3 regions of the Parabacteroides sp. HGS0025 genome follow, and region 3 is predicted to be linked to each of the others. Evidence: riboswitches for the same ligand, from Rfam matches in the RefSeq annotation. Region 3 holds a riboswitch; each other region holds the start of a gene.
The links. Region 3 has a riboswitch for cobalamin ahead of HMPREF1212_RS20425 (TonB-dependent receptor). Riboswitches for the same ligand answer to the same signal wherever they lie in the genome.
Positions count from the first base shown of each region.

Region 1: another riboswitch for cobalamin. It lies ahead of HMPREF1212_RS00655 (TonB-dependent receptor plug domain-containing protein); the one in region 3 lies ahead of HMPREF1212_RS20425 (TonB-dependent receptor).
Region 2: another riboswitch for cobalamin. It lies ahead of HMPREF1212_RS02550 (TonB-dependent receptor); the one in region 3 lies ahead of HMPREF1212_RS20425 (TonB-dependent receptor).

Region 1 covers NZ_KQ033902.1:181,978-192,691, forward strand. The annotation lists gene HMPREF1212_RS00610 (F0F1 ATP synthase subunit delta) at 1-61, opposite strand, end outside; gene atpF (F0F1 ATP synthase subunit B) at 65-565, opposite strand; gene atpE (ATP synthase F0 subunit C) at 580-834, opposite strand; gene atpB (F0F1 ATP synthase subunit A) at 884-1,945, opposite strand; gene HMPREF1212_RS00630 (hypothetical protein) at 1,926-2,357, opposite strand; gene HMPREF1212_RS00635 (F0F1 ATP synthase subunit delta/epsilon) at 2,354-2,608, opposite strand; gene atpD (F0F1 ATP synthase subunit beta) at 2,615-4,132, opposite strand; gene HMPREF1212_RS00645 (threonine/serine exporter family protein) at 4,498-5,832, opposite strand; cobalamin riboswitch at 5,997-6,193, shown strand; gene HMPREF1212_RS00655 (TonB-dependent receptor plug domain-containing protein) at 6,227-8,227, shown strand; gene HMPREF1212_RS00660 (YncE family protein) at 8,247-9,341, shown strand; gene HMPREF1212_RS00665 (ABC transporter substrate-binding protein) at 9,393-10,487, shown strand.
Region 2 covers NZ_KQ033902.1:719,362-730,075, forward strand. The annotation lists gene HMPREF1212_RS02530 (glycosyltransferase family protein) at 1-194, shown strand, start outside; gene HMPREF1212_RS02535 (DUF6383 domain-containing protein) at 550-4,548, shown strand; gene HMPREF1212_RS02545 (O-acetylhomoserine aminocarboxypropyltransferase/cysteine synthase family protein) at 4,838-6,118, opposite strand; cobalamin riboswitch at 6,237-6,440, shown strand; gene HMPREF1212_RS02550 (TonB-dependent receptor) at 6,571-8,928, shown strand; gene HMPREF1212_RS02555 (hypothetical protein) at 8,941-10,275, shown strand; gene HMPREF1212_RS02560 (PepSY domain-containing protein) at 10,297-10,714, shown strand, end outside.
Region 3 covers NZ_KQ033903.1:830,843-841,556, reverse strand. The annotation lists gene HMPREF1212_RS20430 (family 20 glycosylhydrolase) at 1-1,277, shown strand, start outside; gene HMPREF1212_RS20425 (TonB-dependent receptor) at 1,975-4,245, opposite strand; cobalamin riboswitch at 4,296-4,498, opposite strand; gene HMPREF1212_RS20415 (glycoside hydrolase family 97 protein) at 4,661-6,610, opposite strand; gene HMPREF1212_RS20410 (RagB/SusD family nutrient uptake outer membrane protein) at 6,714-8,465, opposite strand; gene HMPREF1212_RS20405 (SusC/RagA family TonB-linked outer membrane protein) at 8,477-10,714, opposite strand, start outside.

The sequences.
Region 1 (10,714 bases), on a different contig from region 3:
TCTCTTTCGCAAGCGAAAAGAGCGCTTTGATATACCGGGAAGAGATTGTACCTACATCCATATCTTACGATTTACTAAACGAAACATTGTCGAGCAGTCCGTTGATGATCTTTTCCTGTTCATCGGTACGGCTGATTTTCTCTTTCATTACTTTCTCTGCGATAGCGACGGACAAGTCAGCTATTTCGGTGCGGACTTCGCGGATCGCTTTCTCCTTTTCTTCCCGAATATGCCGGGTAGCCTCTTCTACCTGCAGATGGGCTTCAGCGGTAGCCTTCCTGTGGGCTTCGCTGATGATCTCTTCTTTTTCAACCAGGGCTTGTTTCAGGATCTCATTCTGCTGCTCTCTTGCCTGGGCAAGGATCTTTTCGCTTTCGGCCTGTATGCCGGCAAGCTGTTCGTTTGCCTGGTGTGCCGATTCGAGGGATTGGTCGATGTATTCTTTCCGTTGTTCCACGGCTTTGATGATCACCGGGAACCCATATTTGGAAAGAATGACAAAGACAATTCCGAAGGAAAGGATCATCCAGAATAAAAGCCCTGCGTCTGGTGTGAGCAATGACATAGTTTACTTTTATTTTATTGGAATAATCCTAAGAAACATACCACGATCGCAAACAGGGCAACCCCTTCTACCAACGCACCCATAATAAGCATGGATGTACGGATATCGCCGGCTGCCGACGGTTGGCGGCTGATTCCTTCAACTGCACCTTTTCCGATCAGTCCGATACCGATACCTGCGCCGATAGCTGCCAATCCTGCTCCAACTGTTGCACCTAGTTTAGCTATGCCTGCACCGGCTGCTGCTTGTAATAAAATTGCTGATAACATAGTTTTTAATCTTTTAATTAGTAACCTTGTTTTTAATAAATATGTTTGTTCACTCTCTTACTTTGGCCAGTCCGATATAGTTGGCCGACAGTAGGGTGAATATATAGGCCTGCAAACATGCCACCAATAATTCGAGACAGTTCATAAACACGGTGAACAGTACTGAAACGACTGTCATCGTGCCGTTTATGGCTACTCCCATCGAAGCGGTGATGAATATCAGGCAAGTCAGTGCCAGAATGATCGTGTGTCCGGCCATGATATTGGCAAACAGACGGATCATCAGGGCAAATGGCTTGGTGAGTATGCCGAAGAATTCTACGAAGGGCATGATCGGCAACGGTAACTTCAGGAACAGGGGAGCATTCGGCCAGAATATCTCCTTCCAGTATTCCTTGGTAGCAAACAGGTTCACCGCCAGGAACGTACATCCTGCCAATACCGCCGTTACGGCAATATTACCCGTGACGTTGGCACCCCCGGGGAAAACCGGGATAATGCCGATCAGGTTATTGATCAGGATAAAGAAGAATACCGTCAACAGATAAGATGAAAAAGGTTTGTACTCTTTGCCGATCCCTTCTTTCACCACCCCTTCATGGATATACATGACGGCCATTTCCATCAGCCCGGTAAATCCGCCGGGTGCTTCATTGGGGTGCTTCTTATACCAGCGGGCTGTCCGCAGCACGATAAAAAGCAATATCCCGCAACTGATCAACAGGCCGACCACATTCTTGGTGAGCGACAGGTCGAGCGGTTTCACCTCTTCCCCTCTGCTGTTCTTCTCCACCACTTTTCCGGCATGTTCGCCTTCTCCTGCCACATAATAATTATGATGTACATTTCCGTGATGCAGGTGGGAGGAGAGGAACATATCCCAGCCGCGCTCCTCGCTCTTTACCAAAACGGGAAGCGGTATGGAGATCTCCTTGCCGTTCCATTCGGTAATATGCCAGGTGTAGGCATCCCGGATATGGGAGAATACGATATCCTGCACATCCACCTTTCCCGGTTCTTCACCTGCAGCAGCCGCATTTATCGGGGCGCTGATACAGGCCAGTAGCAGGAAGGTAAACCAAAACAGGTATTTACTTTTTATTCTGTTCATCTTTTTCTCTTTTCTCACTTTTCAACCTCTTTTTCTCATATAGATACATGGTATATGTCTCTAGTACGAGATAAATGAAATAAAACAACATCATCGTAAAGCCAAAGGCTTTCAGGTTCTGTCCGACAAATGCGGCATACAACCATAAGAAAACAAGCGCCAGTAAGATTTTGCATAACCGGACTACCATATAAGTAACGATCGTGACGTCGCCATGTTTTCGTTTTACATGGTCGAGGAAGAAAGTCATTAACATGGCCATCAACCAGTAAAAGACCGGGATAGACGGATACCATTCGAAGTAAATCGAAGGCCATATCGTGTATAACAAACCTCCTAAAGTGACACCGATGACTACATTTATAAAAGTAATCAGGCCCATTAGCTTCATTCTTAATCTACCGCTGCTCATGATCGTATTTTTTCTTCGATGCATACGGATAGGGTATCATCTTTTATTTCAACGAATCCGCTTTGTATCTTTATTTCCTGTTGTGTTTCCTTTTCTTTTGTCTGATACCGGATGACACCTTCTTCCAGCGCGGCTATCATAGGGGCGTGATGCGGCAATACGTCGAACGATCCGGCGATACCCGGAAAGGATACGTAGTCTGTTTCACCTTTGAATAAGATGCCTGCGGGTGATATGATTTCCAGTTCCATACGTTATTAATTAGCTTGTTCTGCCAGTTTCTTACCTTTTTCGATCACATCCTCGATTGTACCTACGTTGAGGAAGGCCTGTTCGGGAATATCGTCAGTTTCACCATCCATGATCATATTGAATCCGCGGATCGTGTCTTCGATAGAGACCATTACGCCCGGTATGCCGGTGAACTGTTCTGCCACGGCGAAAGGCTGCGACAGGAAACGTTGTACACGGCGGGCACGGTTTACCGTCTGGCGGTCTTCGTCCGAAAGTTCTTCCATACCCAGGATAGAAATGATATCCTGCAACTCCTTGTTTCGCTGAAGGATCTGTTTTACACGCTGGGCTGTTTCGTAATGTTCCTTTCCCACGACCAACGGGTCGAGGATACGGGAAGTCGATTCCAACGGGTCGACAGCCGGATAGATGCCGAGCTCGGTGATCTTACGGCTCAACACGGTGGTGGCATCCAGGTGTGTAAAGGTGGTGGCCGGTGCCGGGTCTGTCAAGTCGTCGGCAGGCACATAAACTGCCTGTACGGACGTGATCGAACCTTTCTTTGTCGAGGTGATACGCTCCTGCATGGCTCCCATTTCGGTGGCCAGTGTCGGCTGGTAACCTACGGCTGACGGCATACGTCCCAACAGGGCGGACACTTCCGAGCCTGCCTGGGTGAAACGGAATATATTGTCGATAAAGAACAGGATATCGCGTGTTTCGCCTTCGGGCGCCAGGTCACGGAACGACTCTGCAATGGTCAATCCGGATAGAGCTACCGAAGAACGGGCGCCCGGCGGTTCGTTCATCTGTCCGAACACTAGTGTAGCCTGCGATTTGGCCAGTTCCTCATGATCAATCTTCGACAGATCCCAATGGCCTGCTTCCATACTTTCGAGGAAGGCCTGCCCGTAGCGGATCACACCCGACTGGATCATTTCGCGCAACAGGTCGTTTCCTTCGCGGGTACGTTCACCCACACCGGCAAAGACCGAGAAACCGTTATTCTTTTTAGCAATGTTATTGATAAGTTCCATGATAAGAACGGTTTTACCTACGCCGGCTCCTCCGAAAAGTCCGATCTTACCCCCTTTGGAATAGGGTTCCAATAGGTCGATGACCTTAATACCTGTGTAAAGTACATCTTTACTGGTGGTCAAATCCTCAAACTTCGGCGGTTCGCGGTGGATGGGGAGAGCGCCTTTCCGATCCAGTTCATCCATTCCGTCGATCGAATCGCCGGTAACATTCATCAAACGTCCTTTTACCTGGTCGCCGACCGGCATAGTAATAGGTGAGCCGCATGAAACGGCTTCCATTCCCCGTTGCAATCCGTCTGTCGTATCCATCGCGACTGTACGGACTGTATTTTCCCCAATATGTTGTTGTACTTCGACAATCAACGCTTTCCCATTGGGACGGGCTATCTCCATAGCGTCATGGATGCGGGGCAGCACTATTTTTACTTCTTTTTCATTATCGAAGTGAATGTCCACAACCGGGCCGATAACCTGCGAAACGTAACCTTTTGTTTCTCCCATACAATTCTTTTTAACCTTTACAATCTGTTTTCAAGGTTGCAATATTACGAAAACAACCTGCCGGAATTCCGAAGATATTACTTTTTGGGCTTTTTTGCATTTAGTTAAACTTTAAACTATTTTTGAATGTGTACCTAAATGAACCAATAACTTTTTGATATGGAACAATTCAGAGACGAATTGGCTAAAATCTTATTCCGGAAGTGATTATTTTTGGTCTCAGTCAAAAGTAGGATGAAAATTCTTATTCTGTTTTTCTTTGTTAAAATTCGGCTTTTTCAGAAGGTTTCGTATAAAAAGTGTAAGAGGCTGCCCCATATGTTATAATGAGACAGCCTCTTACTATGTATTATTACAATTTGTTTTTACCATTCCAGGAATTTACCACGCTGACGGCGTTTTTCCAATTCCTCCTGCAGATACCTTTTGCGGTCTTTGGCGATGTACTGGCGGGCAAAGATATTAGGTACGGCTACTCCCAGCGAGATGCAAAGAATAATCAGTGCCGAATTGATACCGTTGGCAAAAGCGTTGGTGACTTCGCCAATCACTCCGTGCATATTAATAAACGCCAGTAACGACCGGTACATCAGTACCCCCGGAATCATCGGGATAACGGAAGGTATCGTCAGTACGTGGTTAGGTACATGAAACCAATGGACTGCCTTTACCGCAAGGAGACTGACTACGAAACTTCCCATGAACGAACCGATAACAGGCCCGTAACCCAGTTCGAAGTTGACGAAGTTACGTGTACATACCGCTATGATACCTCCTACGGCCACCACCCATAACAGGCGGCGCTGGATATTGAAGATCATAGAGAACCCCATGGCGGCAATAGCGGCTGCGATTGCATATGTAAGATAGGATTCATGGGGAACCATACTCAGTTCACTGAACTTATGGTCGATCGCGATGTCATTCATCACAAGAACACGCATGGCAAATGTGATACCGAAAGTCATGGCTCCGACCATCATTGCCGTATTGGCGGCACGGGTGATCCCGACTAGCAAATGATTGTCGATCATATCATCCACGAAATTGATCAGCGGTACACCCGGCACGATGAACAGGGCACAGGCCAATAGCGGATGATATGGTGTAACGGATAACCCCGAAAAGGATGAAACATACGCCAGGCATGTGGAAACAAAAGCGGCGAGTGCTATAGCCATATACACATTCAGGCCGGCCTCTATGCAACGGGCACGAACCCTGAAGCCTATAAACGCACTAATAGAAGCAAACAAAAAGGCGATCCAGTCGCATCCGAACAACTTACAGAATCCTCCACAGGCAAACCCTGCTCCGATAGCTACTAGATAAGGTATATAGTTACGCGGTTTGCAGGCTATCTTTTCCAGTTCTTCCTCATATCTGTCCAGCGAATAATCCTGCTCGATGGCATGCCACGACAGATCACTGATCTGTGAGATCATGGTCATATTAATACCATGTTTCTCGCATTTCTGGAATTTGGAGAATGAGTTTTTCTCATCACTCACATTTACCATGATCATCGTCCACCGGATATCGATGTGTAATTTTTCTTCCGGGATACCCATAAAGGCCGCTACCCTCTTCATGTTTCGTTCAATACGGTTCGTATCGGCAGCACTCTCCATCAATAATTTGCCTGTACGGAGCAAAAGATCCAATTTGCGTCGTAGTAACAATACTTCTTTGTCTGTCATCTTTTTGTTTAATTCTAAATGTATCTAATAACCTAAACCCACAAGGGAACGAGTATGAGTGAATAGTAGGTCTTGAATCAATTTGGGCGCGAAGGTACTGATTTTTTCCGATATCAAAATGACATTAGTATAACGACTATTCCGATATATTTCGTACTTTTGCCATCGAATTATGGTGTAGCGGTTTGGCTTTCGCTGGTCGCTAGTAAAAGGGAATCCGGTGCAAGTCCGGAACTGTACCCGTAGCTGTAAGTTCTGTAACCCCGGCAAATCTTGTTGCCACTGAGTCTTTATGACTTCGGGAAGGCGGCCGATCATGGGAGAACAAGTCAGAAAACCTGCCATTGTTTTGTATGCAATACCTCGGGTAAGGTGTTGGTAGACCAAAAGATATATGCGTAATTTATACATAATAAGAATGTTATGCCTGTTTGGCATATGGTTGCATGCGTCAGTGTTTGCGATTGCCCAACAGATCGATACGACGACTTATCACCAACTGAAGGGTGTCGAGGTGGTCGAGAAGGCGCGTCCTTCCACTACCCGCGAGGCTACTCCTCTTCAAGTGATGGATCGTACCGGTATCGAACGGCTCGGCATACAGGATCTTTCGGAAGCGGTAAAACGCTTCTCCGGTGCTACCGTGAAAGATTACGGTGGGATAGGGGGATTGAAGACTGTCTCGGTGCGAAGTCTGGGTGCGCAGCATACGGCTGTCAGCTATGACGGCATAACGATCACGGATGCCCAGAGCGGACAGGTGGATATCAGCCGCTTCTCGCTCGATAACGTCGAAATGGTTTCGTTGTCGATCGGACAGACGGATGATATTTTCCAGACAGCCCGGATGTATGCTTCGGCGGGGGCGTTGAGTGTGAAATCGCTACGTCCTGACTTCCTGGTAAAACCGTTTCATCTGAAAGCGCAGGTAAAGACCGGTTCTTTCGGTATGGTCAATCCTTATATCCGGTATGAACAAAAGTTGGGAAAGAAATGGGCGGCTTCCTTGGATGGCGACTACCTGCGAGCCGATGGTAATTATCCTTTTACATTAACAAACGTATCACAAACGGAAAAGTTGAAACGACATAACAGTGATATCGAATCGTGGCGTACGGAACTGAACCTCTGGGGAGATTTAGGACGTGGCGGAACCTTCTCGGTGAAAGGATATTATTTTGACTCCGAACGCGGACTACCCGGCTCTGTTGTTTTATACAACGATTATGCAGGTGAGCGTTTGTGGGATAAGAATGCTTTTGTGCAGGCCTATTATAAGAATCAGTTAAGTGAAAAATTCGCATTGCAGGCGCAGGCTAAGTTTAATTATGCGTGGAACCGGTATAAGGATGTAAATAATAAATATGAGAACGGTGTACAGATCGACAATTATACCCAACGTGAATATTATACTTCCGTATCCGGTTTGTATACTTTGTCGGATCGTTTTTCCTTCTCCCTCATCGAAGATTTCTTCGTTAATACGTTGGATAATACATTACCGAAATGTCCGTTTCCAACCCGCTACTCATCGTTGACCTATTTGGCGGGGCAATACCGGGACAACCGGCTAACCGTTACCGCCAGTTTACTGGGTACTTATATGACTGAACGGGTAGAGACCGGTGACCAGCCGGCCGACCGGAAACGTTTATCCCCGGCTGTCAGTGCTTCCTGGCGTATTCTGCCGGAAGAGAATCTGCGTGTTCGTGTTTCCTATAAAGATATTTTCCGTGTCCCGACATTCAATGACCTTTATTATCAGCGGATGGGGAATACAAGTCTGAAGCCGGAGAAAGCGACCCAATATAATGCGGGGCTGACCTGGAGCGGTGATTTTTCCGTATTCAGTTTTCTTAGTCTTTCGGCCGATGGGTATTATAACCGAGTAAAGGATAAGATTGTAGCCATTCCTACCATGTTTGTCTGGAAGATGATGAATATGGGAGAGGTGTCTATCGGGGGAACGGATGTGAACTTTCTGGCGGAAATCCCTTTGTTTGAGAAAATGGAAGCACAGGTGCAGGCTAATTACACTTTTCAGAAAGCAATAGATATAACGAGTGAGACGGCAAAGACCTACCGTCATCAAATACCATATACTCCCAAACATTCGGGTATGGTTGCTTTATCTTTGCAAAATCCGTGGGTGAATGCCGGTTATTCTGTGACATTGGTAGGCGATCGTTATGCCTTGCCGCAGAATATTGATGATAACCGTATCGACCGGTATGCCGAACATACAATTTCACTGAACCGTGAGTTCAATCTTCGGAACTGTAAATTCCGTTTACAGGGAGAAGTGGTGAACCTGACAAATAAAATGTATGATGTCATACAATATTATCCTATGCCCGGACGGTCGTGGCGAATAACTTTGAGTGTAAATTATTAATATATTAATTAGAAACAAGATGAAAACAAAAGAATTACTATGCTTTTCGGCTTTATGTGCGTGTGTCTCTTTTTCATTTACAGCGTGTAGCGATGATGATGATAATGGAGGACAGGGAGGCTCAACATCAGAACAGCAACGTGGTGTATATATAATGAATAGCGGAAAGTGGCAATCAAATAATGCAACATTGGACTATTATGATTTTGAAACAAAGGATTTGAATACAAAAGTCTTTTCCTCTGTTAACGGTCGTGGTCTGGGAGATACTGCCAATGATATCATGGTTTACGGCTCTAAAATGTATATTACTGTTAGTGAGTCTAATACGGTCGAGATTACCGACCTGAATGCTAAATCGTTGAAAACATTAGCTCCGAAGGATGATTCCGGTCAGCCTCAATCTCCTCGTTATTTGGCTGCCTATGCAGGAAAAGTATATGTAACTCTGTTTGACGGTCATCTGGCAGAAATCGATACGACTTCAATGGAGATTACTCAAAAAACAAAAGTAGGCCCTAATCCTTATCAGGTTCGCGAAGTAGGCGGAAAACTGTATGTGGCTAATTCCGGGGGGTATAATCCGGTACAGGATTCTACTTTGTCGGTTGTGGATCCTGTTTCATTCACTGAAGAAAAGAAGATCGTTGTCGGTCTGAACCCGATGTACATGGGAGCAGACAGCGATGGAGAAATGTATGTAGTATGTGGTGGAAACTTCGGGGATGTGAAGGCTTCCTTGCAGCGTGTCGACTTAAAAGCCGAAACATCTACTTCTATCTATACAGACGATAATATTCTGATGGGCATGGCTGCTGATAAATTATATGTTATTCATTCGCAGAATGATGCTAACTGGCAACCTGTCAATACTCAGTTTGTTTCTTATGATACAAAAAGCGATACCGAGACTTCGAAGAACTTTATTACTGACGGTACAGTGGTGGAAAAAGCTTATAGCCTGAACGTAAATCCATCTAACGGTGATATTTATATCGGTACATCCGATTATACCAGCACTGGTGATATGTTTATTTTCTCTGCTGAAGGAAAGAAACTTAACCAGTTGGAAGTATCCGGTATCAACCCGATGGGGGTTGGCTTTCTTAAATAAGGAAAGTAAAAGGTAAGTACAATGGATGTTTGTAAAATACTAATAGGTCTGATGCTCTGCTTCACATTCAGTTGTAATGTGAAGCAGGGTTCTGCCGACCATCAATCCCTCTCTACCGACTCTATCCGTTATGCCAGCGGTTTCACTGTACAGCATTTCGCGGATTATACGTCCGTTGAAGTACGTGACCCCTGGGACAGTACACGTATTCTGCAACGTTATCTTCTGGTGGATCGCGATCTGTCCGCTGTGCCGGGCAATCTGCCTAAAGGAACGGTTGTACGAACCCCTATTCATAATATAGTCGTTTATACCTCTGTGCATGCCGCCATTATCGATCAGTTGAATGAAGCCGATAAGGTTATCGGTGTATGTGAGCCCCGGTATATGGATACTCCTTCTATTCAGGAAGGTTTGCGTGCCGGAAAGATCGCCGATCTGGGCGAGGCTACGGCACCGAATATCGAGAAGATCATTGATATTGGTGCAGAGATCATCATTGCTTCCCCTTTCCAGAATGCAGGCTACGGCCCTGCCGAGAAACTGGGTATTCCTATCATCGAAGCGGCCGACTATATGGAGTCGTTGCCTTTGGGGCGAACCGAATGGGTGCGCTTCTACGGCTTGCTGTTCAATAAAGCTGCGATGGCAGACTCTATTTTCCGCGAAACGGAACAACGCTATCTGGCATTGAAGGAGTTGACAAAGACGGTTGCCGACCGACCTACCGTTATCTCCGAAAAGAAATTCGGCTCATCCTGGTATATGCCGGCCGGCGACAGTTATATCGCCCACCTGTATAAAGATGCCGGAGCCGATTATGTCTTTAAAGACCTTCCCGGAGCAGGCAGTACACCTCTGGCATTCGAAACGGTGCTCGACAAAGCGATCCATGCCGATATGTGGCTGATCAAGTATAATCAGGCAAACGATATGACATACAAGGATCTGCGTATCGAATATACCCCTTACGAAAACTTCGATGCCTTCAAAAACCGTCGTATCTATACCTGCAATACTGGCGTTGTGCCTTATTATGAAGAGTTTCCGATCCATCCCGACTATCTGTTGAAAGACCTGGTGTGGGTGTTCCATCCGGAATTATTACCGGATTATACACCGCGTTATTACCGGAAGATGGAATAACTTTTTTATACAAGAGTTTTATGAATATTATCTGCCATCTGCAATAAAATGATTTATTTGATTGAATACTAGTTTTATAAGGGTGGCAGATGATATGTTTTTATCTGTCATCCTATCTGCCATCTGCCACCCTTTATCTATCACTCCCTTTTGTGAAAATTATTCCTTTTCAGCCTGTCTTTTAGTTTAAAGCTTATTACCTATTAGTATAAAAGTAAGGATTCAGT
Region 2 (10,714 bases), on a different contig from region 3:
ACTTGGATGCCTTATTACATCTATCCGAAACTCACCAACCGAATCCTTCTTTCCGTCATTGGGTGAAACAGGCGGATTGGCTGATCCTGCGCGAGTTCCGCGAAGATCTGCTAATGGAAGAAATGCCTTCTTCCGTATGGCACCGTTTGTCGATGCAATGGGTGTATAGGGTGGCAAAGAACTTTTCGCTGTAGGAGATAGAGGTAATACTGAACGTATCTTTTTCGGTATACCTATATATTAATGTATGCGTACATATATATAATAAGCTTACGCAATGGAAGTTTAAGTGTCGGTCTGAAATAAGGTATATGCAAAATCAAGGTTTGTAATTCTAAGAACAGGTTTTGTACATAGTAAGCTATTCAATTGATAAGAAAGAATATAATGATGTGAAAAAATCAATGAAAATAATTGCGGATAAAAAACTATTGCTTGCTTTTGCTGAAGTATTTGACGATCGTACAAGCAAGCCGATAGATGAGAGGTCGGTATTTTAAAATAAGATAGAACTTTAAATTACTTAGTATTAATATTAAATTTTTGATTATGAACAAAAAGTTTTCTACTTTGGTAGCCAGCGTTCTGTTGGCTGCAGGTGTTGGAAATGCAAATGCAGCAGTTACTGCAGGGTTTACCGCTTATCCGGGACCTTATACAGCTGTTTCTGTTACAGATGCAACAACTGCTTTCCAAGCTGGTTACGCTAAATCAATTCTTGGTAAAGGTTATTTCCAATTAGGTCTTTCAACTCCCGTTGCTGCTAGTACTACAGACTTTAGTGCAGATGCTAATGGTGTTTTAGCCATGATTCCTAACGGGAATGGTACTTACTCTTTGAAAATTGTTGATGCTGCGAATCAGGAAGATTTGCGTTATACTCTGTGGACTATCCGTGTTTTAGGAAATCTGGTAGATGGTTACAGATATAGCTACATTAATCTTGGTACAAATCAGGTTTTGTCTTTTAGCTCAAATGATGTAATTAAAGCCGCTGCTAATGGTTCTGTAACAGTTCCTGCTAATGCAACAAATGTCATTGCTGGTGGCGTTGCTGATTGGAAATGGGTAGATGCTCCGGATCCTGTAGGTGGTTTCAGACCGACTCATGCCGCTACTCTTTGGACTGCATTTGGTGCAAAAAAAGACTCTGTAATGACATTGGCAAAAGGTACAACAAGTGGTATTACAGCTGTTAAGTATGCACTTAATAATAAGCCGACAAGTTTAGCAGAAGTAAAGGTTGTTCCTGTTGCTCCTAAGGCTGTTGTTCTGCAAGTTAATGATTTGAACTCAATGTTGTGGACTGGTTCTACAAATGGCAAATTGAAACTGACATTTACTCCAGACGTAAACAACAACGAATTTGCAAATGTCTTAACTCAGAACTTGAAAGCTGAGTCTGCTGTAGGTTATCCGTTTAGAAACTTTAAATGGGATTTACCTGAATACGATGATGCTAAGAGTGCAGGAGAGAATGCAGATGCAATGGAAGATGCATTGTTGAAATACAATCAACTATATAAAGATTTGAATGCGTATGAAGTTGCTCAACATCAGGCTACTTTTGCAAATGCTGTAAAAGCTCAGTTGGGTGCATCTGATGCAAATGTTGCAAAAATTAACACTTTCTTGGCTTCAGTAAATGGCGCTTTTATAACTAGCTATGAAAACGGTTTGGCTGGAGTGGAAGCTCTTTCTACTAATGATGATAAAGTTTTAGCAGCAGTAAAAACTGCAGTGATTGCATTCATAAAGAGTGAAATGCCGAATGTGAAAAATAGTGGAAGTTTGGCAAAAGTAACAGATGTTATAACTGCTGTTTCAAATAAGAATACGGCTCAACTTACAGCATATGTAACAGGTTTAGCTCTTGATGCAAAACTGGAAGCTGCTAATGCAGAAAAAGAAGGTGTACGTGGTAAATGGGATGCTCAGGGTTGGGTATCTTTGAAGACTGACGCTGGTAAGTATATCATGGTCGATACAGCTTACATGACATCTGACGCTGGTGATAAATATCTGAAGATTTCTGATGATAAAACATTTAAAGACCTGACAGCTAAGTCTAACGGTGAATCAATCAGTCCTATTTCTTGGACTCGTGAAGATATCAATGGTCGTTTCAACTTCCAGTTTGTATATCATCCGTATCAGGACTCTATCGTTATTCGTTCTGCTGGTTTTGCAACTTTGGCTGATGGTGAAGTGGCTACTTCTGTTTGGAAAGACCTTAGCTTGCCAGAAACAGTGATTCCTGGAAAAACTATAGGCAATAATTCTAAAGAACGTAACCTTGTTAAGATTCAGGTTTTAGGTAATAGCTCACACCGCGAATTAACAATCGGTAATTCAGAATACGATCGTTTGATGAACCCGACTAACACAATTAATACTCGTATCAGCATCAACGGTTCATCTGAATATGTGAAGACAACTCTGCCTTCAGGTGTTTATTTCATGAATTTGTTCACAAATGATATTAGTAGAAAACAATTGAACGGTAAGTTTAATGTTATCAAATATTGTGGTGAAGATGGACAGGAATGGGTAAGCGAAGAAGTTTCTCAGTTGTTTGGTGCAGCTCAGGACTTTGGTCATATGCCTCGTGCACAGTGGGTTGTTGAACAGAATGAAGGTATTTCTGGTGAACAGACTATCAATATCGTAAACCGTGAATATCCTGAATATAATGCAAAAGGTGTTCAACTTTATCAGGCTGGCGATAAGTTCTTTGCTTTGTATTCTAGTGATGCAGATGTATTGAATACAAATGCTGCTATCGATACAGTATCTTTCTCTTTGGTATCCAAAGTTAGACCGGTTTCTGGTGTAAATACTAATAAATATTTGGGTTACTTCCAGATGTCTAAAGAAGATTTGGATAACAAAGTATTCAACTTCGATTATTTCTCTGGTATTAAATTAGGTAACTATGTAAATGTTAGTTCAACAGAAAGAGATACTACTGTATTTGTTGACTTCAAAGATCAGAAGACATATATCAAATTAGTTCCGGCTCCGGAAAACTATGCAAATATCGAATTCGGTTATCCTAGTGTTAAGGCAAATGCTCCTCAATTATATAAGAATGCTTATGTAATGCAGGTATTTGACGGTTCTAAATTGACTAATGACTTGAAATATGTTGTTAGAGATCAGCTGAATGAAATGACTTATGCTGTTTCTAATGTAGATAAGAAAGATGCTGTAGTATTCTTCCTGAAAGAAAATAATCAGTTGGTAAGTGAAGCAGGTGATACAACATGCTACTATGTATTGCAGGAAGCTAATAAAGCCATTGTGAATGCTAAGGGTGAACGTGTTTATACAGCTGATGACCAGTATCGTGTAGGTGTTCGTGATGTTTCTGGCAAATTTACAATGGAAGGAACTTGTGATGAAGTTCGTCTGTCAACATTTGCATTGAACGAAGATTTGTCACCTCTGTATAGAAGACTGGGTGTTTCTAATCCTGATGATAACTTCGCAGATCTTGATACTGCAAGAGCTAAGATCTACACAGTTAATAGCACTGCTAAAGAATATCTGTATGAAGATGCTTATAGCAAATATTCAAAAGATAAAGGTATTAACTTCTTAGGCCTTGAAGGTAAGGGTGATAATGCAAAATCAGCATTGTTCATTGATACTGCTTATGTACGCAATAACACAAACATGCCTCAGTATATGATTGCTGTTGATGTTACTCACAATGATGGTGAAAACTATTGTCCTTATGATCCGTATCATAACTCTGATGAATATCTGAAAGAACATCCGGAAGGTTGTCCTCACGCAATCAAACAGTCTCCGTTTACAATCGGTCGCTATTTGATCAACTCTTCAGACTCAATTGCTACAGCTGTTAATGGTAAAGATTATGTTTGGAATACAAACTACAAACGTTTGAACTTCGTTTGGGCTAAGCATGTTGGTGATACTTTGGTTATTTTACGTGGCGGTAAAGATATGGATATGAAGAAGGTTGTTGCTTCTGACTCTATCTTCCTGGGTGATAACTTACATAACACCTTATATGATGCAGATGCAGACTATGCAAATGCAAAAGTAAAAGCAATGCATTCTGCTCATAAGAATGGTATTAAAAATGCGGTATTCGCATTCCGTTTGGTTGACGATAAGAAAGATTGCGACTTCTTGATCGAATCAGAAGGTAACCACAAAATTCCGACTCCGGAACGTGCTGGTTGGGTTAAGATTCAGAATGGTGTTCCTGTAATTGCAAATTATCCTGGTGGATATAAAGAAGCAATTACAGATGCAGAAATCTTTAATATTGAACCGACAACAGAAACTCCGACTGCAAATGAAGGTATCTCTACTTCAGAAGTATCTATCGTAGCAGGTAATGGTGTTATTACTATCAAGGGCGCTGCAGGCAAGACTGTTGCTATTAGCAATATCCTTGGTCAGACAATCGCTAACACAATCCTTTCTTCTGACGATGCTACAATCGCTGCTCCTGCTGGTGTTGCTGTAGTTGCTGTTGAAGGTGAAGCTGCTGTTAAAGCAATTGTAAAATAAGGATAAAAGAATAATTAAATAGAAAATAGCTTCTCTACTCTTCCCTTCGGGGAAGGGTGAGTAGCCTGTGAAGGTGAACAGATTGGAGGCTGAATTTTAGTAATAAAAATAAAATAAAGTTCATCCGTGAGTATCCCTGTGAAGGGAGAAAATGGACAAAAAACAACCCCGGTGGTATTCAGTACCATCGGGGTTTTGTTTTTAAAGAGCTCCTGGAAACGGAGTTTATTATGTTTAATAGAAAAGTCGCCTTCCATAGAAGACGGCTCCTGCTTTATCTGTTTATTTTTTACTGCTTCAACGCCTGTTCGATATCCGCAATGATATCGTCCGCACTTTCGATACCGACAGAGAAACGGATCAGGTCGGGAGCGATACCCGCTTCCATCAACTGCTCGTCAGTCAGCTGGCGGTGTGTATGACTTGCCGGGTGAAGTACACAAGTACGTGCATCTGCTACGTGAGTAACGATAGCGGCCAGCTTTAGGCTATCCATGAACTTGATGGCAACCTCGCGTCCACCTTTCAGGCCGAATGACAGTACACCACAAGAACCGTTCGGTAGATACTTCTTTGTCAGTTCGTAATACTTATTACCTTCCAGATCTGGATAATTGACCCAGGCAACCTTGTCGCAGTTCTGAAGCCATTTAGCTACAGCCAACGCATTCTTACAATGCTGCGGCATGCGCAGGTGTAACGTTTCCAGTCCCAGGTTCAGCAGGAACGCATTTTGCGGAGACTGGATAGAACCCAGGTCACGCATCAACTGGCTGGTAGCCTTGGTGATATACGCCATTTTACCGAAAGTCTTTGTGTAAGTCAGGCCATGATAAGATTCGTCCGGTTGGCAAAGACCCGGGTATTTGTCGGCATGTGCTTCCCAATCGAAGTTGCCGCTGTCGACGATACAACCACCGACAGCAGTAGCATGTCCGTCCATATATTTTGTAGTAGAATGCGTTACGATATCGGCACCCCATTCAAACGGGCGGCAGTTGATCGGAGTGGCAAACGTGTTGTCGACAACCAGAGGAACGCCGTGCGTATGGGCGATACGGGCAAATTTTTCAATATCCAGCACCATTACGCCCGGATTGGAAATCGTTTCGCCAAACAATAACTTTGTATTCGGACGGAAAGCCTTGCCGATCTCTTCTTCGCTGGCATCCTGATCGATGAAAGTACATTCGATACCCAGTTTCTTCAATGTAACGGACAGTAAGTTATAAGTACCTCCGTAGATACCGGTTGCACTTACAATATGGTCGCCAGCTTCACAGATATTGAAACAAGCGAAGAAGTTTGCAGCCTGTCCCGAAGAAGTCAACATCGCTGCAACACCACCTTCCAACGCGGCGATCTTGGATGCTACGGCATCATTTGTCGGGTTTTGCAGGCGGGTATAGAAGTAACCGCTTTCTTCCAGGTCGAACAATTTAGCCATCTGTTCGCTGGTTTCATACTTGAATGTAGTACTCTGATAGATAGGGAGTACGCGCGGTTCTCCCTTTTTCGGCTGCCAGCCACCTTGCACACAGAGGGTTGCCGGCTTGAATGAATTGCTCATATTTTTTAGGTTTGTTATGTAATTATATTCTGCTGACAAAAGTAAAGAATAGTTTGTTCCATTTATACAAATATTCGATCAATTATAAAAAATCCACTATTGTTTCAAAATAATCTGTACCTTTGTGACCGATTTTGGTGTCGCAATTCCATATCTACGGAAAAGTGATGAAAAGGGAATCAGGTGCGAATCCTGAACAGACCCGCTGCTGTAAGCTCCGCCAAAGTCTTTGGGTACAACTCAATCCACTGTTCGCAATGAATGGGAAGGACGCCCAAAGATGGAGTAAGTCAGAAGACCTGCCAGAATGATTAGTTTAAAGCTTTCGAGGAATAAGGCTGATAAACATGTAAGTAAGGACTTTACCTTTTTATCCAGGTAGTTCTGTCTATCCATGTGCGTTATTATCTTTCATCGGAAGCATCAGTAAAACAATTAATGAATTTGATGGAATGAGAGGTTTCATGCACGTGCTTTTATTATTGATTTGTTTGTTTCCTGTGTCCCTGGCTGCACAGAATAAGGTTATTTTGTCAGGTGAAGTGAAGGAAAAAGACGGTACACCGCTTCCGTTGGTCACTGTGGCTATCGAAAATACGACAGCCGGTACTTATACCAACGACCAGGGACGTTATTCACTGGCGGTAACTCCCGGTAAACAGACGCTTATCGTAACTCTGCTGGGATATAATACAATAAAGACCACAATCGATATCCGTAAAAACAGGACGATGGATTTTGTTATGGAAGAAAATTCCGTAACCCTTAACTCCGTAGAAGTATATGGTAAAACCAAAACCCAACAAGTCAAAGAAGGAGCTTTTGCCGTAAATGCGTTGGATATTAAACCGCAGGTCAATTCTTTGAAAAATATCAACGAAATGGTCAACCGGACGACCGGTATCAAGATCCGGGAAGAAGGCGGGGTAGGTTCCGATTTCGACCTGTCTATCAACGGAATGTCCGGTAACTCTGTCCGTTACTTCATCGACGGGATGCCGTTGGATGCAAAGGGGAGTGGTGTTTCGCTAGCGAACTTGCCGGTCAATATCATTGACCGGATTGAAATTTATAAAGGCGTTGTCCCTGCCAACTTGGGAGCTGATGCGCTGGGGGGCGCTATCAATATTATCACCAACCAGGATAAGAAAAACTATCTGGATGTTTCGTATGGTATCGGTTCTTTCCATACGCATAAAGTAGACCTGAATGCACAATTCGTCGAACCAAAGACCTCTTTGATCATCAAGCCGACAATCGGGGTCAATTACTCGAAGAATGATTATATGATGAAAGGGGTTGAAGTATGGGATGAAGCCAACCGTAAGTATATTTCAGCCAATCGCCGACGCTTCCATGACGACTATTTCTCCTTACTGGGACAACTGGAAGTCGGCTTCGTCAATAAGTCATGGGCCGATGCTTTCTTTATCTCCGGCTCTTATACCAAAGTGGATAAAGAATTGCAGACCGGCTCGATCCAGAGTAAGGTGTACGGTATGGCGGAACGGCAGGTCGATGCCTGGAACCTCTCTGCCCGTTACCTCAAACATAACTTTCTGGTAAATAACCTCAAGCTGAATGCATCCCTTTCCCATACCTGGGATCATTCGCTGACGGTCGATACCGCCTTCCGTAAATATGACTGGGATGGCGATTATATAGAAAGTTCACGAAATGAAATAACCGGCCGCGACCGTTCGCTCCGTCATTATAAGCGTCCGTTGACCATTGTCCGTACAAACCTGGATTACCAGCTGAACAGGAACCATTCTTTTAACCTGAATTATCTGTTGAGCCGTACAGGAAATGACCGGTATGATGAGATCGATACCGAGTTCGAACCATCGAATGATGTGTTGGCCAAACATATCCTGGGCTTGTCTTACAACCAGTCATTCTTCAACGGAAAGATGGATAATACCTTTTTCGTAAAAGACTATATCAACCATCTGAATATTCAACAGCAAGACCTGTACTGGATCACCGGTTCCCGCGAAGCTTCTTCCTCGACTAAGAACAATGTTGGTTACGGTGTCGGTACCCGTTATTCTTTTTGGGAAGAGTTGGCGTTGAAAGCTTCATTTGAACATAGTGTCCGTCTGCCGTTAGCCAGGGAGTTACTCGGTAACGGGACAACTATTTATCCGAATGTGAAGTTGAATCCGGAAAGTAGTAATAATGTCAATCTGGGAACTTATGGAAGCGTACGCTTGGCTCCCGGACATCTCTTGTATTATGAAGCCAATGCATTTTACCGGGATGTGAACGATTATATCCATGCGGTAGTCTCAGAGTCGGAAGGTATGATGCAGTATGAAAATGTTTCCAGTGTAGACATAAAGGGTGTTGAAGGTGAAGTGCGTTATAACTGGAAAGATTACCTGCAGGCAATTGTCAATTGCAGCTATCAGGATGCCCGCGATAAACAAAAGTACAGGGCAGACGGAAAACCGTCTATCTCTTATGATAATAAAGTGCCGAACCGCCCTTGGCTGTTCAGTAACGCCGAGCTGAATTTTATCCTTCGCGACCTGTTCCAAAAGAATAGTAAGATCCGTGTAGGATATAACTATCAGTATGTCCATTGGTTCTTCCTGACCTGGGAAGGTTACGGCGTATTAGAAAGTAAATCGAAAATTCCGACACAACATCTGCATAGCGCAGTTCTTTCGTATTCATGGAATAAAGAGCGGTATAATATATCATTGGAATGTAATAACCTCTTTGATAATACCCTCTACGATAATTATATGCTTCAGAAGCCGGGACGTTCGTTCTTCTGTAAATTCAGATTATTCATTAATTAAATTATATATGAGATGAAAAAGTTTCAATTATTTGCCTGCGCATTTACTGCAACATTATTTAGTTTATCTTTTAATGCTTGTTCGAGTGATGATCCGGAGATCGAACCCGAAAAGCCTGGAGTTCCTGAAGTACCTGAAACACCTGAAACACCTGAAACTCCGGAAGATCCCGAAGAACCGGAAGCTTCTACCACCCACTTTGACCTTTGGGTAACGGTAGGTGCCACAGGTGGTATGGGATCTACCGATGCTATTTTGGTAAAGAGCGTGGACTCATTGAAGGAACAGCCTACTATCGACTTTAAGAATGACGGAGTGGATGTTACAGCAACTATAAAGGAAGAAACGATCTACAAAGGGAAATACTATTATCAGGTTCCGGTTTCTGCAGACCGTTTTTCAAAATACCAGATTGTAGGCAATAAGCTGATAACTGTTTTTGAACAGAGGTTTGTTAAGAACACATTCAAAGATCGTCGTTACACACATGCCTGGATAGATGATAAGACTTTGGTGATCATGGCTGCCAACGGTTCGGCTGATAAGGTGATCTGGACAAAATTGAATGCTGAAGACATGAGGATACTGGATGAAGGCGAATTGAGTCTGGAAGTTCCGGAAGGAGATAAATTCAGTACATCCGGTCTGGCAAAGTATAGAAAGTCAGACGATAAGATCATCTATTTCTTCCAGCATAAGAAAGAAACCAAAAACTTCTACGCAGCCTTTATCAATGCCAAAGATATGAGTGTAGAAAAAGAAGTAATGGAAGACCGTGCCGAAATGATGGCTGGTACAGCTTATGGCGAGTTGTTGCAGGATAAGATGTTCTTCGATGAAAACGAAAACCTGTATCTGGCTTGTAACAATGTGATCCCGGGTGCTCCGAGTACAACTCAACAATTCGGCCGCATGCTTCGTATCAAGAAAGGGGATCTGGACTTTGACAAATCTTATCTCGGACATAATTACGACAAAGGAAAGATTATCACTTCCAGCTATCTGACAACAGGCAAAGCGCTTCTTTATATCATGGATCCCGACTATACCGGAGCTACCGGATGGGGAGCTGCTTACAACTGCTACTATGCTATGCTGGATTTGACAACCGACGAAAGAACAGAGTTCCAGTATGAAGGAAAGCATTTGCCTTTCAGCAGCGGTAACTTCTCACAGCGTTCTCTTGTGGATGGCGACGTTGCTTATATCGGCGTAAATCCGGAAACATCAAATCCATGTATCTACATCTATGATATTAAGAATGGTACAATGGAAAAAGGTCTGACAATCGCAGAAGGTTACGGATTCGACCGTATTACGTTAATGGATAACGCAGACGCAGAATAAGTAGATTAACAGGTAATTATAATGAAGAAGGGTGCTCGTTTTTTGTGGAGTTTACATCGGATAACAGGAGCTGTTATCGCGTTGTTTTTCCTGATGTGGTTTGTTTCCGGGTTGGTGTTGGTCTATCACAGTTTTCCCCGGGTGGATAAAGCAGTTCAATATGAAAAAATGGAGACGCTCCCTTCTTCATTACCTGATATAAATAGTTATCTGGAGCAAATTCCGGATAAAGGGAAGATCCGTAAAATAAATGTCCGCCGGTTTCAGGGACAGACCTTGTTCTCTGTGGCGACAAAAGATAGTACGTATACTTTCTGTACCGATACCTTACAACCCGTTAAACCGGTTACATTCGATTATATCCGTCAGGTAGCCCAGGACTGGGTGAATGCACCTATACTGAAAATAGATACGCTGCATCGGCGGGAACAGTGGATCA
Region 3 (10,714 bases):
ATACGAAGAAGGAATTTATCGATTTCCAGTTGATGGCGGATAGCCTCGGCGTGGAGATCATCCCCGAAATAGACGTTCCCGCCCATTCGCTGGCATTGACACATTACCGTCCGGAGATCGGTAGCGCGGAATACGGTATGGATCACTTGGATCTGTTCAAACCGGAAACTTACCAGTTTGTCGACAGTCTTTTCCGCGAATATCTGGAAGGCCGTAATCCTGTCTTTATCGGAAAACGTGTACATATCGGGACAGACGAATATTCGAATAAGAAGCAGGATGTAGTAGAGAAATTCCGCGAATTCACCGATCATTATATCCGTTTTGTTGAAGGCTTCGGCAAGCAGGCTTGTGTCTGGGGAGCGTTGACCCATGCCAAAGGTGAGACACCCGTCAAATCGAAAAACGTTCTGATGAGTGCCTGGTATAACGGTTATGCCGACCCGAAGGAAATGATCAAACAGGGATACGACCTGGTGAGTGTGCCCGACGGCTATCTGTATATCGTCCCGGCTGCCGGTTATTATTACGATTATCTGAATACGGAAATGCTGTATAAGGAATGGACTCCAGCGCATATCGGTAAAGAGGTTTTCCCCGAGAAACATAAACAGATCAAAGGTGGAATGTTTGCCGTATGGAATGACCATGCGGGCAACGGCATCAGTACAAAGGATATCCATTACCGTGTTTTCCCTGCTTTGCAGACATTGGCTGTGAAGATGTGGACAGGCAAGGATTGTAAAGTCCCTTATGAAACCTTCAATACGCAACGGATGGAACTGAGCGAAGGCCCGGGCGTAAACGTGGCTGGCCGTATGGGTAACAAGCCTCGTGCCATCTACAACCAGGATGTTTTGCCACCGAATACAAAGACCGGATTGAAAGAGATCGGTTACCATTACACGGTCTCGTTTGATGTTCAGTCGGTAAAGGAAACTCCCGGAACAGAATTGTTCCGTTCGCCGGATGCTGTTTTCTATCTGTCCGATCCGGTCAGCGGTAAGCTGGGTTTTGCCCGCGACGGTTACCTGAATACATTCAATTACCAGTTCTATCCTGAAGAGGAGACATCTGTTGCCATCAGTGGCGATGAAAAGTCTACCCGTTTATACATCAACGGTAAACTGCAAGAGGAGCTGAATATCCAGAAACGCTTCTTCAACGGCGGAAAGGACTCGATGAGTTATGTCCGTACCTTGGTATTCCCGTTGGAAAAGACCGGAGATTTCAAGAGTACGGTAAAGAATGTGGAAGTGTTGAATTACTGCAAGTAAATATAGTTGTGATTAACTGAATTGAACCAGGAAAACTTGCTTCATAGGGACAGGTTTTCTTGGTTCATATTTTATTCATCGCAGTATCGCTAACAATATATTGATAGAGGTCTGAATGCCCGTCTTGGCTTGTTTTATGCTTCTGTATTGACGATGCTCATGTCTGAATGTCGAAGGTGCTAATCTCCTGGAATTAAGTAAGGTTGATTTGTATGTTTCTGAAAATAAGTCTTTTAATTGAGTGAAAGGAATAATATATGCCTAATTTCAGGACAAGACAAGGTGATAGTGTGATAGTAGTGGTGATAGTTAAAAACAACAACTATCACTTCTGTAAGCCTTGATTATGTTGGCGTTTATTGATGAGTGACAGTAGTGATAGTTGTTTTTAATATTTTATATAGAATAGGTGGCAGATACAATGAAGCAACTTTGTGTATAGGCAGAAACTATTGTTTGGCTTATCTATATTTAATATGAAAGTAGGGACTAAGTAATTCAAAGCCTACCACTCCTTATTGCTACCCTGTACAGGTTGTTGAAACAAGGTGTACAGGTTGATTTGCTAAGGTGTACACCCTAGTCGATTACCCTGTACACCCTGGCAATAATGGATAGTGAGCTTTGAATTACTTAGTCCCTACTTTGTGTTTAGTTGGAAAGGACGTTAAGCCTAGTAGCTATACAAGCTGATGTCTTACTTTTTAAATTTAACAGCCAAGCTGACATAAACAGCGCGTCCCGGATTAATGGTCGAGAAGTTACTGTTCCAGGGGCGGTCGTCCCGTTTGTTGAAGATATTCTCGATACCGATACCCGGTTCGAGGATAAAGGCATCCAGGTTGAACGTGTGGCGCGTGTTCAGATCCCATTGCTGGTATTTGGGGGCGTAACCGTATGTGCTTGAATAACGTTCGCCCTGGATATGGCCGCTCAGGTTGACGTTGAGGTGGTAGTTGTTCCAGTCGTGATCCCAGCGGGCATGTACATTGGCGGCGTTCTTCACACTTTTGTCTACGGGGGTGATTACAACTACGTCCTTATTGGTCTTGCTGTCGTGTTCCAGTGTTTTGGCTTCGGTGTCGGTATAGATATAACCGCCGCCCAGGGTGAGTCCGGCACCCAGATAGAAGTTGGCATTGACGCTGATCCCTTTGATCTTCGAACGGTCTACGTTGTCGCGCTGGCGGATGGTCGAGAACTGTTCATGCAGCTCACCCAATCCCATCTGTTGTATTTCTTCATCACTCAACACACGATAATTGATCATGTCTTTGATATCGTTATAGAATCCGGTCGCTGCGATCGAGAAGCGTGAGCATGTGTATTCTCCGTTCAGAGAGAAGAAATTGCTTTTCTCCGGCTTCAGGTTGGGGTTGCCGATGGTATAACGGCTCGCTGTTTTTGCCTCGTCTGTGGCATACAGCTGGGAGAGTGTCGGTGCGCGGTAGCCTGTTGCGTAAGAGGCACGGAAATTGAAGTGGTCGATCTTATACATCAGGGCGACATTCGGTGTCGCGTAGTTCTTGAAATTCTCATTATAAAGGTAGCGTACACCGACTACGGCCTGCAAGTCCCTTAAGATGGTGATTTCATCCTGTGCGAATAGGGCGAATGTGTACATGTTCTTGAAACTGATATTGTCCGACTCGCTGCTGAAGTTCTCGTTGATATATTCGATACCGGTAGAAACCTTGTTCCAGCTGTTCGGTTTGAAGATCCCTTTAACGGTGGCATTATAATATCTTGTCTTCTTACGGGTTTCTTTGTCTCCACGTTCGAAATCACCGCTTTTCAGGAAATAGTCGTATTTGGATGTATAGTTGTCGGCGAAGAAGTCGGCATCTATATAGGCTGATTTATTGATCATGTATTTGGCTCCGGCACCGTATGTATAGGTGTCGTGGAGCATGTTGTAAGTATAAGCTTGCGTCTCTTCGTAGATCGGTTTGCCGTCTTCATCCTTCTTTTTACCTTTTTTAAAATAAGTAGCCGTTTCCGGACGGCGTGTGTTGTAATTGTAGTAATTACCACGTACATAGAAGGAGAGGCGGTCGGTTGCGTTATAGGCAAAACGCTGGCTGATATTGTCGGATATGAAGCCTGTCGACATCGGGCGGCCGGTCTTGTATCCGTTCTCGTCGGTGTCGTTCACCTGCCAGTTGTCGGCTTCCCGGCGCTGGTAAGAGGTGTAGGAAGAGAATTTGCCGGAGTTGATATCTGCGTTGATGTTTTCGCTGAACCGTCCCTTGCTGGTATAATGAGTGTAGTTGGATACGTTGACCGTATTCTTGGCATCGTCGGTAATGATGTTGATAACACCGCCGATCGCGTCGCTACCATAAAGAGCGGAAGCGGCTCCGCTTAGGATTTCGATGCGTTTCACATTCCCGATGTTGATACGGGTATAGCGATCGTCGCCAGTCAGTCGTTTACCGTTTTCGAGCAGTAGCATATAATCTTCGTTCATCCCGTTCAGGCTCAGGGTCGTTCCCATGCCGTTCGTCATGGTCGTGACGTTGGGAGTGAGCTTGACCAAGGCGTCTTCGAGGCTGGTCACGTTGGCATTACCGAGGTCTTTGGCGGTAATGACCTGGATAGGAACGGGCGAGTTGCTCATGCGGCGGTGTGTTCCTGTTCCGGTTATTACTACCTGTCCGAGGTTGATATAGCTTTCGGTCATTTTAATCAGGATATCTTTTTCACCGGTATTGGCAGTATATTTCTGGGGAAGGAAGCTGACATGTGTGACGCTTAGCAGATGTTCGCCTTCCGGCAGGTTGTTGATGGTGAATTCTCCTTTCCCGTTGGTCGTGCACCCGGCCAGGCTGTGGTCTATACGGATATTGGCTCCTACCACCGGATCGTTTGTTTCGGCATTGACAACTTTACCGCTCAATGATATCTGAGCGAACATAGATACTACCATACAGCATAATAATGCCGTAAGTGAAACTTTCTTTTTCATCGAAGTTCTTCTAAGAATTAATAAAGGCTTTCCTGACCCCGGGAAAACTTGATTATTTATGTCTGACCGGCAGGTTTCCTGGCTTCACCCTGAAAAGCGCCTTCCCGTTTCCTGCAAACGAAAACAGTGGCATGAAGAGATGCTTTTCTTCGGAATGGGTGTTACAGTAGCGGGCACTGCTCCGGCATTTAACCGGATTCCCTTTTATACAGGTACGGAATGTAGCTGTATCACCAAATCGGGCGCAAAAGTAATCCTTTATTTTGTTTCTTTGATTGATTTATAAAGAAAGATTTGAAATTTCCGAAAACAGATGAGCCCAACACCAAAACTATATCTATCCGATGGATGCAGGCCTGGCATTGAGCTCATTCGTTAAGGTTGTGTTAATTAGAGTCGTATGAGGTGAAATGATTTATTTTTGAGAACTACCTACCAGTATAATACCTCCGTCAGGTATAATTTCAAGTAGGCACTCACCGTTTGTTTTAACATTAGACTCTGATATACGCGGCGAACGGTTTTTATTGTCGTCGTACTTTGTCACTTTTTGTCCGGCCAGCATGGGGAGTGTTACTTTCAGTTTCAATGTTTCTTTGCCTGCGTTGATGCCGACTACGTACCATGTCTCGGCATGACGTCGTGCCAGTACGCAGTATTTACCGGGATAACCGTCGATGAAGCAGATCTCGTCCCAGGTGGTCGGAACTTGCTTCATGAAATCGATAACGAATGCAGGAACATCTGTCAGGTTGTTAGGTGCGATGGCAAAGTTTTGTACCGGGTTCTGATAAAGTACGGCGGTGGCCAGTTGGAATATGTCTGTTGTGATACGAATTGTTCCGCCATCGTTGTTTCGGTTGTATCGCTTGTTCAGTAAAGTTCCTCCGAATTCCATGCAGCCGACCGTATTACGGATAAACGGATGCAAACAGGCGTTGAATGCTTCGTTGTCATTGAAATGTTGGTTGAAGATAAGGTTTTCGGAAGCCAGCACTGCTTCACTGCCGACATAGTTCGGATACATGCGTTCCCAACCTCTGGGTAGTGTACAACCGTGGAATATAATCATCAGGCCGTATTCGTTGGCATCTACCAGAATATCTTCATATAATTTCATGGTTTCCTGTTTGTCGCCACCGAAGAAATCGACTTTTAGTCCTTTCACGCCTTGTTCTTTCAGCCATTTCATCTCTTTATTGCGGGCAACGGAAGTGGACATCCGTTGTTTTGGGCCTTGCGGAGCATCGCTCCAGTAACCGTTGGAGTTATACCATAGGAATACATCTACATTTTTAGATTTGGCATATTTAATCAGTTCCGCCATACGTTCGTAACCTATCTTTGTATCCCACCAGTTGTCGATCAGTACATATTCGTATCCCAGAGTAGAAGCCAGGTCGATGTATTTAATCTGATCGTCATAGTTTATGCTTTCGTCCTGCCACATTACCCAACTCCAGGTGGAACGACCGAATTTATAATCCTGCGAAGGTTCGTACAATGGTTTTACGACATCGAACGGAATGGTTGTTTCCACAATCGGCTTCAGGTTATCGCCTATTGTGATAGTCCGCCACGGGGTAGCTCCGGGTAAAGCCAGTCCGGGGGTAGCTGTTCCGTTGCCGTTGTTCTCTTCCTGCGAAGGATAGGCAACTCTGTAAAGCCCGTCTTTACTCCCTTCGCTTAAATGCGAACCGCAGTACAAGCTGCTTACACCTGATTCGGAAACAAGAGCCCAGTTGTCTCCTACATGAAACAGGCAAGGAAAGGTATATCCGGCACCGTACTGGGAATGCATTCCTACCGGTTCGTCGAATGTATATTCTTCTTCGTAACTGGGTTTGGTACGTTCCCAACCGATCATCGGAGCTGACTGTGAAGACAGAAAAGTAGTTGTATGGGAAGGAAAGTCGAAGCCTGTGGCTTCTTTTTCAATTACCATACATGCTGTATGCCCATATTGAGGAAACTCGTACCGGAAGGCGATATCATTGTTGCTTACCTGAAAAATAATATCCATCTTCTTCCGGCCGGTGTTTTCGAAGGTACAGGACAGACGGTTCGCTTTATAGTGAACCTGCGAGGTTTTACAACGGTTTAATGTATATTCTTCATTTACACTTCCGGTTTCGTGTCCGTACAATGTCATTCCCCGACTGAAATCGCCGATGTTTGTAACAACGCCCAGCGGAGAGTTTTCAAGAATGACTTTCCCTTTATAGGTAACAGAATAGACAGGGGATCCTTTCTCTACCGCTACAGTGACTGTCAGGTTCTTGTCTGGTCCGGAAACGGCCATATCCTGTGCAAAAAGCGGAGATGTGGCCAGCAAAACGGCCAGGCTAATAAGAAATTTCTTCATATTGTTCTAAATTGTAGTTTGAATAAAAACGTTCGTTATTCAATAGGAAAGGGCATGCTTTGCCTTTTGAGCGGCATGCCTTTCCGTATATTTATGGGTAAGATCAATATTCCGGGTTCTGAACCAGGTTCGGATTCTTGTCGATCTCTGACTTCATGATCGGTAACCAGTACATTTTGTCCTGGAAAACACGGTTGCCGCCTACGTCGCTTCTCAAAGGACTTACCTCATAAGTCTTATGCCCGTCGGGATATTTTTTGATAGTGATGGCATGAACGGTACGGCCGAGGTACTTCGGTCCTTCTTTCCAGCGGCGTACATCGAAGTAACGGTGTTCTTCGAATACCAGCTCGATACGGCGTTCATGCTTGATGTCTTCCAGTAATTGGGTGCCGGAAGAGGTGATATCCGGCATTTGTGCACGTTGACGGATCGTGTTGACCGCTGCGCGTGCTCCGGCTTCGTTGCCTGTATGGTAGAGGGCTTCTGCCAGGTTCAGATATTGTTCGCCCAGACGCAGCCAGATCCAGTTCTTCTTGTTAGTGAAATTCCAGGAGTTGCCGACATAGGTTTCGTCGATGAATTTCTTCAGGTTATACCCGGTCATGGAAGTATTCCAGTTCTCTACGCCAAACTTGGAGTCTTTACCGCCTGTACCAGCCTCGTTGCCGCTGGCATCCACATCCCAGTATGTTTCCAGTGTGCGGTCTTTGAACGATGCACCGTCGTACAATACAGTGGCATAAAAACGCGGATCGCGGTTTTCGTACGGGGCGGAAGTGTGTTGAGGATTATTCCAGTCGAAAGCCGTTCCATCCTGGAATTCGTAATCGTCTACCAGTTCCTGAAGTGGACAGTTGCCACCCCAGCCTCCGAAACCGTTCGAGAAGTTCCATTGTTCGAGACTGGACAGGTTTTCTCCCAGATTGCTGGCTGTACCCATACGTGCGAACAGGACTTCTTTATTGGAAGAAGTTGCGTCCAGAAATATATTCTGATAGTTTTCGGACGGGTCTGAATAGTTATTGAACAAAGCATAACCTCCTGCCAATGCGGCATCTATAGCTGCCTGGGCTGCGTCTGCCGCCTTTTTCCAGCGGTCAGGGTCGGGTGAAGTATAACCTACCTGTTCAAGTTTGACGTTCTCGTTCATTAGCGGACTGGCTGCGTATAACAGGATACGTGATTTGAGGGCCAGGGCGGCAACACTTGTCGCACGTCCGTAGTTATCGCCACTGTAAGCGGCCGGAAGCTCTTGGGCTGCTTGGGTCAGTTCGTCTGCCATAAAGTCAACGCATTCCTTGTAAGTAGCACGTTTGAGTGTCAGGATTTCATCTACATCGTTAAGAGTGAAACTTTTAGTGATAAGCGGCATTGCTCCCCAACGGGTAATCAAGTCATTGTATTCCAGTGCACGTATAAAACGTACTTCTCCTTTCAGACGGGCTCGACGCTCTTCGTCGGTGAACGGGACTTCATCGATCCGTTCGAAAAAGATATTACAATTGGAGATATTGGCCCATTTGGTAGACCATCCGCGGTTATCCCAGCCCCACCAGCCACCATTCATGCGGCCCAAGTCGGTCGGACTTACGCGGGCAAAATTGATTACCTCACAACCACGCAGCCAGGTCAGTTCCGTTTCATCTACTGCCGAACTTTGCATCGACTCGGTCCAGCCATGTCCGACCTGGTTATAACGGGAGTTGACAAAGCCTTCTACCAGTGCCGGATCATTCCATAGGTCATCTTCTGAAATCTCTGTCAGCGGCTTTTTATCCAGGATGTCTGAGCAGGATGGAAACAGGGAAGTTGAGAGAAGCCCTGCCAGGATATATTTTATATATGTTTTCATGATAGTAGTTATTAAAATGTTACGTTCACTCCGAAATTAAATACTTTAGACTGAGGGGTATTCCAGGCTGCCCATCCCTGATCGTTTTCTTCAGTTTCTGGGTCGATATTCTTAATGCCTGTAATGGTTAGAAGGTTATAGCCGCTTAAAGAGAAGCGGACATTGCTTAACGGTGTTTTACTTAGCAGTTGTCGCGGCAAAGTGTAGGATAACTCGACGCTTTTCAGACGCAGGTAAGAAGCGTTGTTTAACCAGAATGAGTTGCGGAAGTCGCCGCCGCCTGTTACGGTTGCATCTCTGTTATAAGTGCGTGGATATTTAGCATTGATATTGTCTTCTGTCCAGCGGTTGTCATAGAAGTCCTGGGTAAAGTTGCCGATCGTACCGGCTTCCATAAAAGTATACTGCCAAACCTGTGCGGCTCCCTGGAACAGCATATTCAGGCTCCAGTCTTTATAGTTTACACCTAGATTGATACCGTACATAATACGGGGGATGGCGGGTTTATCCTGCCGCACTTTATCGGAACCGTCGATCACTTTATCACCATTTACATCGACAAAGCGTACATCCCCTACACGTGCATTCGACAGGTGAGGATAGGCATCCAGTTCTTCCTGAGTACGGAAAATACCGTCGGCCTGATACATCAGGTAGCGGTCGGCATTCGTTCCGATCGATAATCCGGTACGGCGCTGCCAGTCGAGCGTTGTCGATGGCTCGTCGATAAAATCGATATTGCTTTTGTTGTAAGAGAAGTTGCCGCTCAGATTCAGACGCCAGTCTTTATTCAGTTGTTTAGTGTAACCTAAGAGTAACTCCGTACCCATATTGGAACATTCCCCGATATTTTCGTCCGGTAGTGTCAGACCTGCATAATCAGGGATGGCAGCATCACGCTTTGCCAGGATGTTGTTACGTTTCGTCTTGAAAAAGTCTATTTCGAAATTGAAATCATTCAGGAACTTTGCTTCGATACCTACATTGTAAGTGTTGGCTACCTCCCAGGTAATATTGGGGTTTGCTGTACGGTTCAGCCATACACCATTCTGAATGCCGTTGCCGAAAATGCCGGGATTGTCGAATACATAAGCTGTCATATATTGGAACGGATCTACTTTGTCGTTACCCATCTGTCCCCAGGATGCACGGACTTTGAAATAGTCCATCCAGGAGATATTATTTTTCCAGAAATCTTCCTCCGATATTCTCCAGCCCACCGATACGCCGGGGAAGAAACCGAAGCGGTTACCTGAAGGAAAGTTTTCGGAACCGTCGTAACGCCAGTTAAACTGGAACAGATAGCGATCCATCAAACCATAATCGACACGGCCGAAATAGTTCATACGGGCTGTCTCTTTGGCCGTACCGTCGTTCGTCTGGCTGTTGCTGTCGCCGGCAAACAGTTCGTCGATCGACGTGGAGATGAAATCTTGCCGGCGTCCCTGCATATAGTCGTAACGGCTTTTGTACTGTTCGTATGCCACGAAGACATTCAGGTTGTGTATATCGTTGAATACACGGGCATAATTCAGACGAGCATTGAAGGTGATACCCAGCGTTTGTTCCATTTTCTGTTCGAGAATATTTGAACCTTGTTCGACAGCTGTGTATTCGTTGTTCGTTTGATCGTAGTTATACAGGTTATATTTGTGCTGGAACTTCTTCCAGAAGAAATCGCTGCGGTCGATATAAGCACCGGCATCGATCGATAAACCTTCCGTGATCCAGGGTAGATCGAGGTGCAGGGTGATATCGGTGTTCAGATATGATTTTTTATCTTTTGTGTATCCCATCGTATTATCCAGACCTGTTGATGGTGCGAAGTTATCTTGCTTGGAAGCGTTATTACCGTAATCGGTGCCCGGCCACCAGACATTAACCATCGGATTGTATTTGATCATATAACGCCAGATGTCTTCCGAACCGTAAATAGGAGAGTTGCGGTCTTCCTGACGGAAAGCAACGTTCAAACCGATTTTTACATTCTTGTGCGGTGTTATATCCAGGTTCGAACGTAAGTTATACTGATTATAGTTACTTGCACTGTTTTTATAATAGTTATCCTGGTATTGATAACCTAACGAGGCGTAGAAGTTAACAATCTTGCTACCGCCGGAGACAGATACATTATGCTGTGTCTGTAAAGCCTGGCGGGTCAGCAAGTCGAAAGCATCGATATTCGGATAGTTGACCGGATCGCTACCATCTCTGAATTTCTGGATTTGTTCGGCTGAATAAGTATTCGG